4 regions of the Citricoccus muralis genome follow, and region 4 is predicted to be linked to each of the others. Evidence: riboswitches for the same ligand, from Rfam matches in the RefSeq annotation. Region 4 holds a riboswitch; each other region holds the start of a gene.

Evidence for each region. A riboswitch is a leader RNA that binds a small molecule or an ion and turns the genes downstream of it on or off. The one in region 4 is predicted to bind S-adenosylmethionine.
Region 1: it holds a riboswitch for S-adenosylmethionine, as region 4 does, so the genes downstream of both, P8192_RS05140 (O-acetylhomoserine aminocarboxypropyltransferase/cysteine synthase family protein) here and P8192_RS02545 (acyl-CoA dehydrogenase family protein) in region 4, are expected to answer to the same signal.
Region 2: it holds a riboswitch for S-adenosylmethionine, as region 4 does, so the genes downstream of both, P8192_RS11960 (flavin reductase family protein) here and P8192_RS02545 (acyl-CoA dehydrogenase family protein) in region 4, are expected to answer to the same signal.
Region 3: it holds a riboswitch for S-adenosylmethionine, as region 4 does, so the genes downstream of both, P8192_RS03120 (monooxygenase) here and P8192_RS02545 (acyl-CoA dehydrogenase family protein) in region 4, are expected to answer to the same signal.

The regions. Positions count from the first base shown of each region.
Region 1 is NZ_CP121252.1:1,122,392-1,124,588, forward strand. Features, by position in the region: gene hrpB (ATP-dependent helicase HrpB) at 1-412, opposite strand, end outside; SAM riboswitch class IV at 610-725, shown strand; gene P8192_RS05140 (O-acetylhomoserine aminocarboxypropyltransferase/cysteine synthase family protein) at 794-2,113, shown strand; gene metX (homoserine O-acetyltransferase MetX) at 2,172-2,197, shown strand, end outside.
Region 2 is NZ_CP121252.1:2,607,055-2,609,251, forward strand. Features, by position in the region: gene hisD (histidinol dehydrogenase) at 1-980, shown strand, start outside; SAM riboswitch class IV at 1,095-1,208, shown strand; gene P8192_RS11960 (flavin reductase family protein) at 1,253-1,819, shown strand; gene P8192_RS11965 (RNA-binding S4 domain-containing protein) at 1,838-2,197, shown strand, end outside.
Region 3 is NZ_CP121252.1:676,263-678,459, reverse strand. Features, by position in the region: gene P8192_RS03120 (monooxygenase) at 1-1,042, opposite strand, end outside; SAM riboswitch class IV at 1,057-1,172, opposite strand; gene P8192_RS03115 (hypothetical protein) at 1,310-2,104, shown strand; gene P8192_RS03110 (type I restriction endonuclease) at 2,197-2,197, opposite strand, start outside.
Region 4 is NZ_CP121252.1:561,321-563,517, reverse strand. Features, by position in the region: gene P8192_RS02545 (acyl-CoA dehydrogenase family protein) at 1-1,231, opposite strand, end outside; SAM riboswitch class I at 1,243-1,348, opposite strand; gene P8192_RS02540 (helix-turn-helix transcriptional regulator) at 1,614-2,197, shown strand, end outside.

The DNA of each region.
Region 1 (2,197 bases), 560 kb from region 4:
CGAACTCCACCCGCGTGGCAGCCGAAACGTGTCGGTCCCCGCGCACCGTGTAGCCGACCTCGCGGCCCAACTGCGCACCGCTGAGTGAGACGAGACGACGCGCGGCAGCTCGGGCGGCCATCCGGCGCGGTTGCGTGACGACGACGCGGCCCGCCGACACTGCAGCCAGCGCCGGTGGCACCACCGTGGTCTTGCCGCTACCGGGCGGCGCGGAAATCACGACTCGGATGCCCGCCGTTCCGGCACCGGAGTCTGTTCCTGGCGCGGTGAGCTCAGCCTGCTCGGCCAACTCACATCCGGCCAGCCCAGTCAGTTGCGGCACCAGGCGGGCCGCGGGCAGCCCCTGAACGATCCGTTCCCATGGGATCTCCCAGGAATCGGCGGGTTGGTGCGCGGCGGGTGTGTTCGTCATGATCGGTTCCCCGCCCCTCTTTCCTTCAGCACTGTCACCGACCCCGGTGCCCCGCGCGTCGTCGGGTTTGCCGGGTTTGTCGGGTTTGTCGGAAATACGGTATCAACCCCGAACCCGCCCCTGCAGATGACGCCGCGTCTCGCCCGTGACCGCCGGCGAGATGAAACCGGCGGTGCATTCTGGCACAATGACATCCAGGTCACGAGTGTCAGCGACAAGCCCCGGCTAGCTGATCGGCAACCCTCCAACCGCGGTGGGGTGCCCCGGGTGAGGACCAGGCGATCGAGGAACCCCTCGACCGCAAGCGCGGGCCATCGCCGGCCGCCTCTTCGGCCTCGGAGCGGCGATGGTGATGGCCCTGACAGAACAGGAGCCGCCATCATGTCCGCTTCAGCAGACTGGTCGTTCGAGACCCAGCAGATCCACGCCGGGATCACCAACGATCCCACCACGGGAGCCACCCAGCTGCCGATCTACCAGACGACGTCGTTCAGCTTCCCGTCCACCGAATCTGCCGCGGGACGTTTCGCCCTGCAGGAGCTCGGCCCCATCTACACGCGCCTGACCAACCCGACCACCGACTCCGTCGAGAACAAGATCGCCGCGCTCGAGGGTGGGGTGGGCGCGGTATTGCTCTCCTCGGGGCAGTCGGCCACTACCCTGGCGATCCTCAACGTGGCCGGGGCCGGGGACCATATTGTGGTTTCGGCTTCGCTGTACGGCGGCACCCAGAACCTGTTCAAACACACCCTGACCCGACTGGGTATCACCACCACGTTCGTGCAGGATCCGGACGATTTGAACGAGTGGCGTTCGGCCGTTCAGCCGACGACGAAGGCGCTGTTCGGTGAGGTATTGGGCAATCCGCGCGCCGATGTGCTCGACATTGCCGGGGTGGCTCAGGTGGCGCACGACGCCGGGGTGCCGCTCATCGTCGACTCCACCCTGACCACCCCGTACCTGGTGCGACCCTTTGACCACGGGGCCGACGTCGTCGTGCATTCGGCCACCAAGTTCCTGGGCGGGCACGCAGCCGCCCTGGGCGGCGTGATTGTGGACTCCGGCAACTTCGACTGGACCGCCGATCCGGAACGGTTCCCCGGTTTCAATGAACCGGATGAGTCCTACAACGGCATCGTGTTCGGTCGTGATTTCGGGGCCGACGGCGCACTGGGTGCCAACGTCGCGTACATCCTGAAGATCCGCACGCAGCTGCTGCGTGACCTGGGCACGTCGGCCAGCCCGTTCAACGCGTTTATTCTCAACCTCGGATTGGAGACGCTCAGCCTGCGTATGGAACGTCATGTCGCCAACGCCCAACGGGTTGCCGAATATCTTGAGGCTCACCCCCAGGTGCATTCGGTCGCCTACGCCGGTCTGCCGTCGAGCCGGTGGCACGAGCGGGCATCGCAACTGTTGCGGGGTGCCGGTTCCGTGGTGGCATTCGAGATCGACGGCGGAGTGGCAGCCGGGCAGGCTTTCGTGGAGGCGCTGCAGCTCCACCAGCACGTGGCGAACGTCGGCGACACCCGTTCGCTGGTGATTCACCCGGCGTCCACCACCCATTCTCAGCTCACCGAGGATGAGCGGCGCGCCGCCGGGGTGGGCCCGGGGCTGGTGCGACTCTCGGTGGGGCTGGAGCATGTTGACGATATTCTGGCCGATCTCGAGGCCGGATTTACCGCGTCCGGTAGGGCCTGAGGGCCCGAATCGAGAGTGACCAATATCCCAGACCAGACGGCGAAAGAAGCAGGAACACATGACCATCGGAGTGGACCCGATGCC
Region 2 (2,197 bases), 1.1 Mb from region 4:
CGGTGGAACTCGGTGAGGGTGCCGTGGTGGAGAACCACTGGTTGCCGGTGGGACGCGTGGGCCTCTACGTGCCCGGCGGCCGAGCCGTATACCCGTCCTCAGTGGTGATGAATGTGGTGCCCGCCCAGGCTGCCGGGGTGTCTTCGCTGGCGGTGACCTCCCCGCCGCAGCGCGATCACCACGGTGACCCGCACCCGGTGGTGCTCGCTGCCTGTGCCCTGTTGGGAGTCGACGAAGTGTATGCCGCCGGCGGCGCCCAGGCCATCGCCATGCTCGCCTACGGTGTGGAAGGCTGCCCGGGCGTAGACATCATTACCGGGCCCGGCAATGTGTATGTGGCCGCCGCAAAACGGGCCGTGTTGGGCACGGTGGGCATCGACGCCGAGGCCGGTCCCTCCGAGATTGCGGTACTGGCCGATGATTCCGCGAACCCCGCTTGGGTGGCCGCGGACCTGATCAGCCAGTCCGAGCACGACCCGATGGCCGCTTCGGTCCTCATCACGAATTCCGCCGAACTGGCCGATCAGGTGGTCGCTGAAATCGAGGCCCAGGTGCCCGGCGCCACCCTCGAGCAGCAGATCCGGCAGGCACTCACCGGCCCGCAGTCCCGGGTGCTCATCGTGGACGATCTGGATACCGGCATCGCCGTCGCCAATGCCTATGCTTCCGAGCACCTGGAAATCCACACCCACGACAACGAGGCGGTGCTGGCGAACATCAGCAACGCCGGCGCCGTATTCGTCGGCCCGTACTCCCCGGTGCCTTTGGGGGACTATTCCTCCGGGTCCAACCACGTGCTGCCCACCTCCGGCTCAGCACGATTCTCCTCGGGCCTGAACACGGTCAGTTTCCTGCGGTTGCAGCAACGCATCCGGTATCAGGAGACCGGCCTGAAGGAGTTGCAGCGCGGAATTGTTGCGCTGGCTCACTCCGAGGGGCTGCACGCCCACGGCGACGCCATCGACATCCGCTTCGACTGATGTCTGCGCAAGCGTCCACGAACGTCGCCAGATGACGTTGCCCCGTCATCTAGGGACATAGTGGCGCAGACGACGTTGACCCTGTCGCCTCATCGCACCTATTCTGAACATCAGAATCACGAGTTCCAGTGCGTAGCCCTGGCTAACGGGACGGCAACCCTCTTCGCGTAGTGGGGTGCTCCAGGTGATGATTCGGCCACCGGGTCCACCGGCCGGCAAGTACCGCGTCTCCGCCGCCCACGGTTGCGGAAGCGCCTTCCAGAAAGGCTGATATGTCTGCTGTGACCTTTGCCCAGAAGAACGACACCACCGACTTCCCCGAGACCCGCGTCGGACTCTCTGATGACGTCTCCGCCCTGAGCCTGCGCCAGGCGTTCTCCCAGTTCCCCTCCGGGGTGGCCGCACTCGCCGGCTACGCGGGCGGAGTCAAGGAGGGCCTGGCCGCCTCGTCCTTCACTGTGGGCGTGTCCCTGGATCCGCCGCTGGTGGCCTTCGCCGTGCAGAACACCTCCCGCACCTGGCCGCGACTGCGTCACGCCGAGCGCATCGGCGTCTCGATTCTGGGCGAATCCCAGACCGGGGTGTGCACCCAGCTGGCCTCCAAGAACGGTGACCGCTTCGAGGGCCAGAACCTGCAGGTCTCCGAACAGGGTGCCGTGTTCTTCGATGACGCCGCCCTGTGGTTGGAAACCTCCGTGTACGCCGAGCTACCCGCTGGCGACCACCACATGGTGTTGCTCCAGGTGCACGGGGTCTCCGCCGGAACCGACGCCGCCGAGCCGCTGGTATTCCACCGCTCCGCGTTCCGAAACCTCCGCACAGCCGAAGGCAATGAGTAAGCGGGTACCCTGGATCGTATGACCCGCACCCGTCTCGACGCTTGGCTGTGGGCGGTGCGTATGTATAAGACCCGCTCCGCCGCCACGGCGGCAGTCAAAGGCGGTCACGTGAAGGTCAACGACGCTCCAGCCAAGCCCGCCCAACCGGTCAACATCGGCGATACGGTGCGGTTGCGTCAGCCCGGCCGAGAGCGGATTCTCGAGGTCACCGGTCTGATCGCCAAGCGGGTGGGAGCCCCGGTGGCCGTGCAGCATTATCGGGATCACTCGCCCGAGCCGATCCCGCGGCACCTGCTCGCTGTACCCCGTCGGGACCGCGGCGCCGGGCGTCCCACCAAGAAGGAGCGCCGTCAGCTCGACGAGCTCCGCGGACGCGAC
Region 3 (2,197 bases), 110 kb from region 4:
GCGCCTCCAGGAACACCGGATCCTCCAGGTCGGTGTGCCCGCGAGTGGCCCGGTACGACTCCTCAACCACCTCGGCCGCCCCGCGCACGATCTGCCGCGCCGATGCCACCTTCGCCGACACCGCCCCGATCACCTGGTGCACCAGCGGATCCTGGGCGGGCGTCTCCGCCGTCGCGTGATCGTAGGTCCGACGCCGCTTCTGCACGAACCGGGTGATCTCGCGCAGTGCTGCCGCACCAATCCCGGCTTGAGTGGCGGTCAGCACGATCCACAGCACCGTGTAGGCCAGCACCCCGGTGGGCACGTTGAACTCCTGCAACCGGTCGGCCTGCACCGGAACCCCGCGGAACGTGGTGGTGCCGGATGCGGTGAGCCGCTGGCCGAACCCGTTCCAGTCATCCACCCGTTGTACCCCGCGGTCATGCGCATCCACGACGACAAACAGCGGGCCCTCGTCCTCGCGCCCGGGACGCGTGGCCGACACCAGCAGGTAGTCGGCGAACAGCGCGCCGGTGGAGTAGAACTTGTCCCCGGAGATCTCCCCGATCTGGCTCGTGCCGGTGGCCACCGCTGACTGCGAGGTGTCGGCGTCGACGTCGGAAAACAGCACCGGCGCCTTGCCTGCCGTCGGCGGCAACTCCACCAGCGCGTTGCCGAAGATCTTGCCCGCGGCCACCTCGGCCAGCCACCATTGAGACACCGAGCCCTGGGACTCGTTCTCGTGCTGTTCGGTGAACATGAAGTGCCCGTGCAGGGCTTGCGGCAGGTTGGAATCCGCCGCAGCAAGCTCGATCAGCAGCTCTGCCAGCTGCTGCAGGCTCGCCCCGATTCCGCCGTACTCCCGACCCAGCCGCACCCGGGTGAACCCGGAATCGCGCAATAACTCGATCGCGTCGAAAGCCAGCTCATGGTCCAGTTCCCGTTGCTGCGCCCCGGCCCGGATCAGGGCGAATACCGGATTGAAGTGCTGGGCCAGCTGCTCGCTGGTGGGCCCGTGCTCGGCGGTGGCTTCTTTCAACTGGGCAAACGTCGACGTCGACATGGGGAGGGTCCTTTCCTACGTACTTGCCCGGGACGGTCGTACCGCGGGCCGAATCCTCACCTGGAGCACCCCACTACGGCGAGAGGGTTGCCGTCCGGTCAGCCAGGGCTTCGCACCGGATCTCGTGATTCTCTGGTCCCGAACCTAGCCGGGCCCGCGCGACGTCGACAACCTTTTCGGCCCAGATCGCGCACGCTGGGACACATTCCGTCACCCTCGCGGCTTCAGCTGTTCCCGGCGTCGCGGCACACACCCTAAGCTGAGACCATGACTTTCTCGGAGATCGCCACCACCGCCGCCGTGTCCGCTTTCAGCCTCGTTGACCCTCGAGATCTCGACGACGAAACCCGCCGCTACTACCAGGCCGGATCGGCCCTCACCTCGGTGCTCGCACTCAGCACCAGCAACCCCACCCTGCGCTCCACGCCGGCCCTGCTACGTTGGGGCATCAAGGCCGGAGCCGACGCCGTCGGCTGGTGGGCCGCCGATGGCCGCTTCGATCACTGGGACACCGCCGTGCACGAATGGATCGAGTCCAAGGGCTCGGAGCACCCACGTTGGTGGATCGCCGCCGGGGCCGCCGCCACCATGGTCGGCACCTTCGCCCTGGACCGCGCGCTCAGCCGCTGGGAATCCCGCGCGGCTTGGGAACGCGAGCTCGAGGAGACCGAGGAAGAAGACCTTTTCGAACCGCTGCATCCGCGCGTCCGCGAGGTGCTGGAGTTACTGGCCCCCGAGGAGCTGATCCAGTCCGAAGACGTCCAGGAACAAATCAATTCAGCCACGCAGCTCGCGTTCGAGCCCACCTATGACAGCGTGGTGTTCCACGTGCCGGAGGAATCGACCCGGCTCGTCCCGTTCCAGCAGACTTGGTGCGTGGCCGGGGTGTTCCAGCGCAATGGGGTGGAGCATGAGATCCGGTTGATGATCAACGACGGACTGCTGGGCGAACTCGTCATTTACGCCGACGACGACGCCGAGGTCGCGTTCTCCAGCCTGAACGAGTGGCCCGCGCCGAGCGAGATCACCCTGATGATCGAGTCCCCCACCCCGGTGTCCTGACTCATTTTCCATAGACGATCATGGCTGCGGACACTCGATGGTGTTCGCAGCCATGACCTAATTTAGAGAAGAAAGTACACCCGGCGGAGCTGT
Region 4 (2,197 bases):
GGGCGTTGCGCCAATGCCGGTCCAGCCCCTTCTCGACAGCGGTGTTGGACGCCCCGCCGGTGAGGAAGAGTTCGGAGGCGACCCGGATGGTCTGCTCCGGCACGGTGATCTGCGCCTGCTGGATGGCCAGTTCGGCGGTGTAGAACTCGGCGGGCACCGCTCCGCTGTGGTCGTGGCGGTCGGCGCCAGTGCGCGCAGCCTCGGCCAGGGCATCGTCGAAGGTGCCGGCGGCGTGCAGCACGGTGGCTTCCACGGCGAAGGCGGTGGCCGCGATGTTACCCGTGGCCTCCTGGATCAGCGGATCCTCGCGGTAGGGCAGCCCCAGACCGGTGTTGAAGGTGCGCTTGCGTTCGCGCACCCCGGTTGCTGTCTCCTCGCGCACGGCGCGGGCGATGCCGGCCAGCACGGCGAGCAGCACCAGCTGGAAGAACGAGGCCTCGAAGACCGCTTCCGGCGTGCCGATCCGCCGCGGCAGCACCGCCAGGGGCTCCACCTCGACCTCGTGGAAGCGGGCGGTGCCGGTGGCGGTGAGCTTCTGGCCGAAGCCGTTCCAGTCGTCCTCGAGCTCCACCCCGGCCGCCGTGGTGGGCACGACAGCGAAGGAGCGTTCACCGGTGACGTCACCACCGGGTCCGGTCAGGCTGGCCGAGACGCGGGTGTGGGTGGCGAACAGGGAGCCGGTGGCGTAGAACTTCTCGCCGTCGAGCACCCACGTCGCATCCTGGTCGGCGCCGCCCGAGCGCTGGGTGAGCACCGTATTCAGGGTGCCCAGGGCATTGCCGCCCTTCTCGGTGGACGCGTTGCCCACGGTGGCGCCGGCGCGCAGCTGGGCATACCAGTGGCGGGAACGATCGTCGTCGAGGAAGCGCAGCGACTCCACAAATCCGGCGTGGGAGCGGTATTGATGGGCCACGTTGGAATCGGCGGCCGCCAGGTCGATGAGCAGCCGGATGTAGGTGCGCACACTGGCACCGACTCCCCCGTGCTCGCGGGGTACCCGCAACAAGGCGAATCCGACTCGGTTGAGCGCGGCGATCTCGGCGAAGGGCAACTCGCGATGCAGGTCGCGGTCTCGCGCCCCGGCGGCGATGCGTTCGAAAAGTGGGGCGAAGTGGGCTGAGAGGCTGGGGTAGTCCGATCCGGATGGAAGCTGCGGCGGTTCCAGTTCTTCCAATCGCGGCGTCGCGGAGACGGAGGCGGTGGGGGCGGAAGTGGCAGAAATGACAGACACGAGGATGCTCCTTTCCATCGGTTCTGGCGGTAGCACCGTCCCGGTCTCGGATTCCCCGAGGTCGGGTGGTTGCTGCGACGTCGTGGAGCCAGATCTCTCAGTCGCTCTGGATGGGTTTCGTGACACATTTAACCACGACTGCCCGGCCGCGAAGCAACCCGGACCGCGCGCCTCGGGGCCGAAAGCACCCTTGTGTGACCCCGCATGACCCGCATCTGGTGCCGTATTGATACTCGGCGCGTCCGGATCGAGACGAATTCCGTCCTTCTGCGCTCTGCGGGCAGTACCTAGACTGGAGAGAGCATCTGTGATTTACATCACATGGTGGGCAGGGTCTCGCTCACCGCACCGGCGAGACTTCCTGATCCAGAAGGGGCACGTGATGACCGACGACACCATGCCTGCCGACGACGCGGCAACGACGCCCCACCCGACCGCGCCCGCATTCGCTTCTTTCACCACCGAACGGATCCCGCACCGCGAGCGCATCGAGTTCTGGGAGGCGCACAACACGAATGCCCTGATCGGCCTCGATATTCGCACCCTGGACGACAGTCCCCTGCGCGCCGAGGAACGGAATCTACACCTTCCCACCTTGCGGTTCGCCCACGTCCGCGGCTCGCCGCAAGTCGTCGAGCGCTCCCAATCGACAATCACCGCACACCCTACCGAGGACGTCGCGCTCTTCCTCTGCCTCGACGGCGAATCGTTCTTCCATAGCGACCAGGGCACGCATGTCCTGCACCGGGGTCAGGCCCTACTCTGCGATGCCGACTCCCCGTTTCTGCGCGGATTCAGCGTCGGAGTTCACGAACTCGTCCTCACCCTGCCCAAGAGCACCTTCACCCAGATCTCCCGAGGCGCAGATTTGCGCCAGCCGCGCACCGTGAACTTCTCCGCAAGCGCGGCACAGGGTAGCCCCGAATGTCAGAGCGCCCTAGAGATGGCCCGACTCATCCTGGGAGC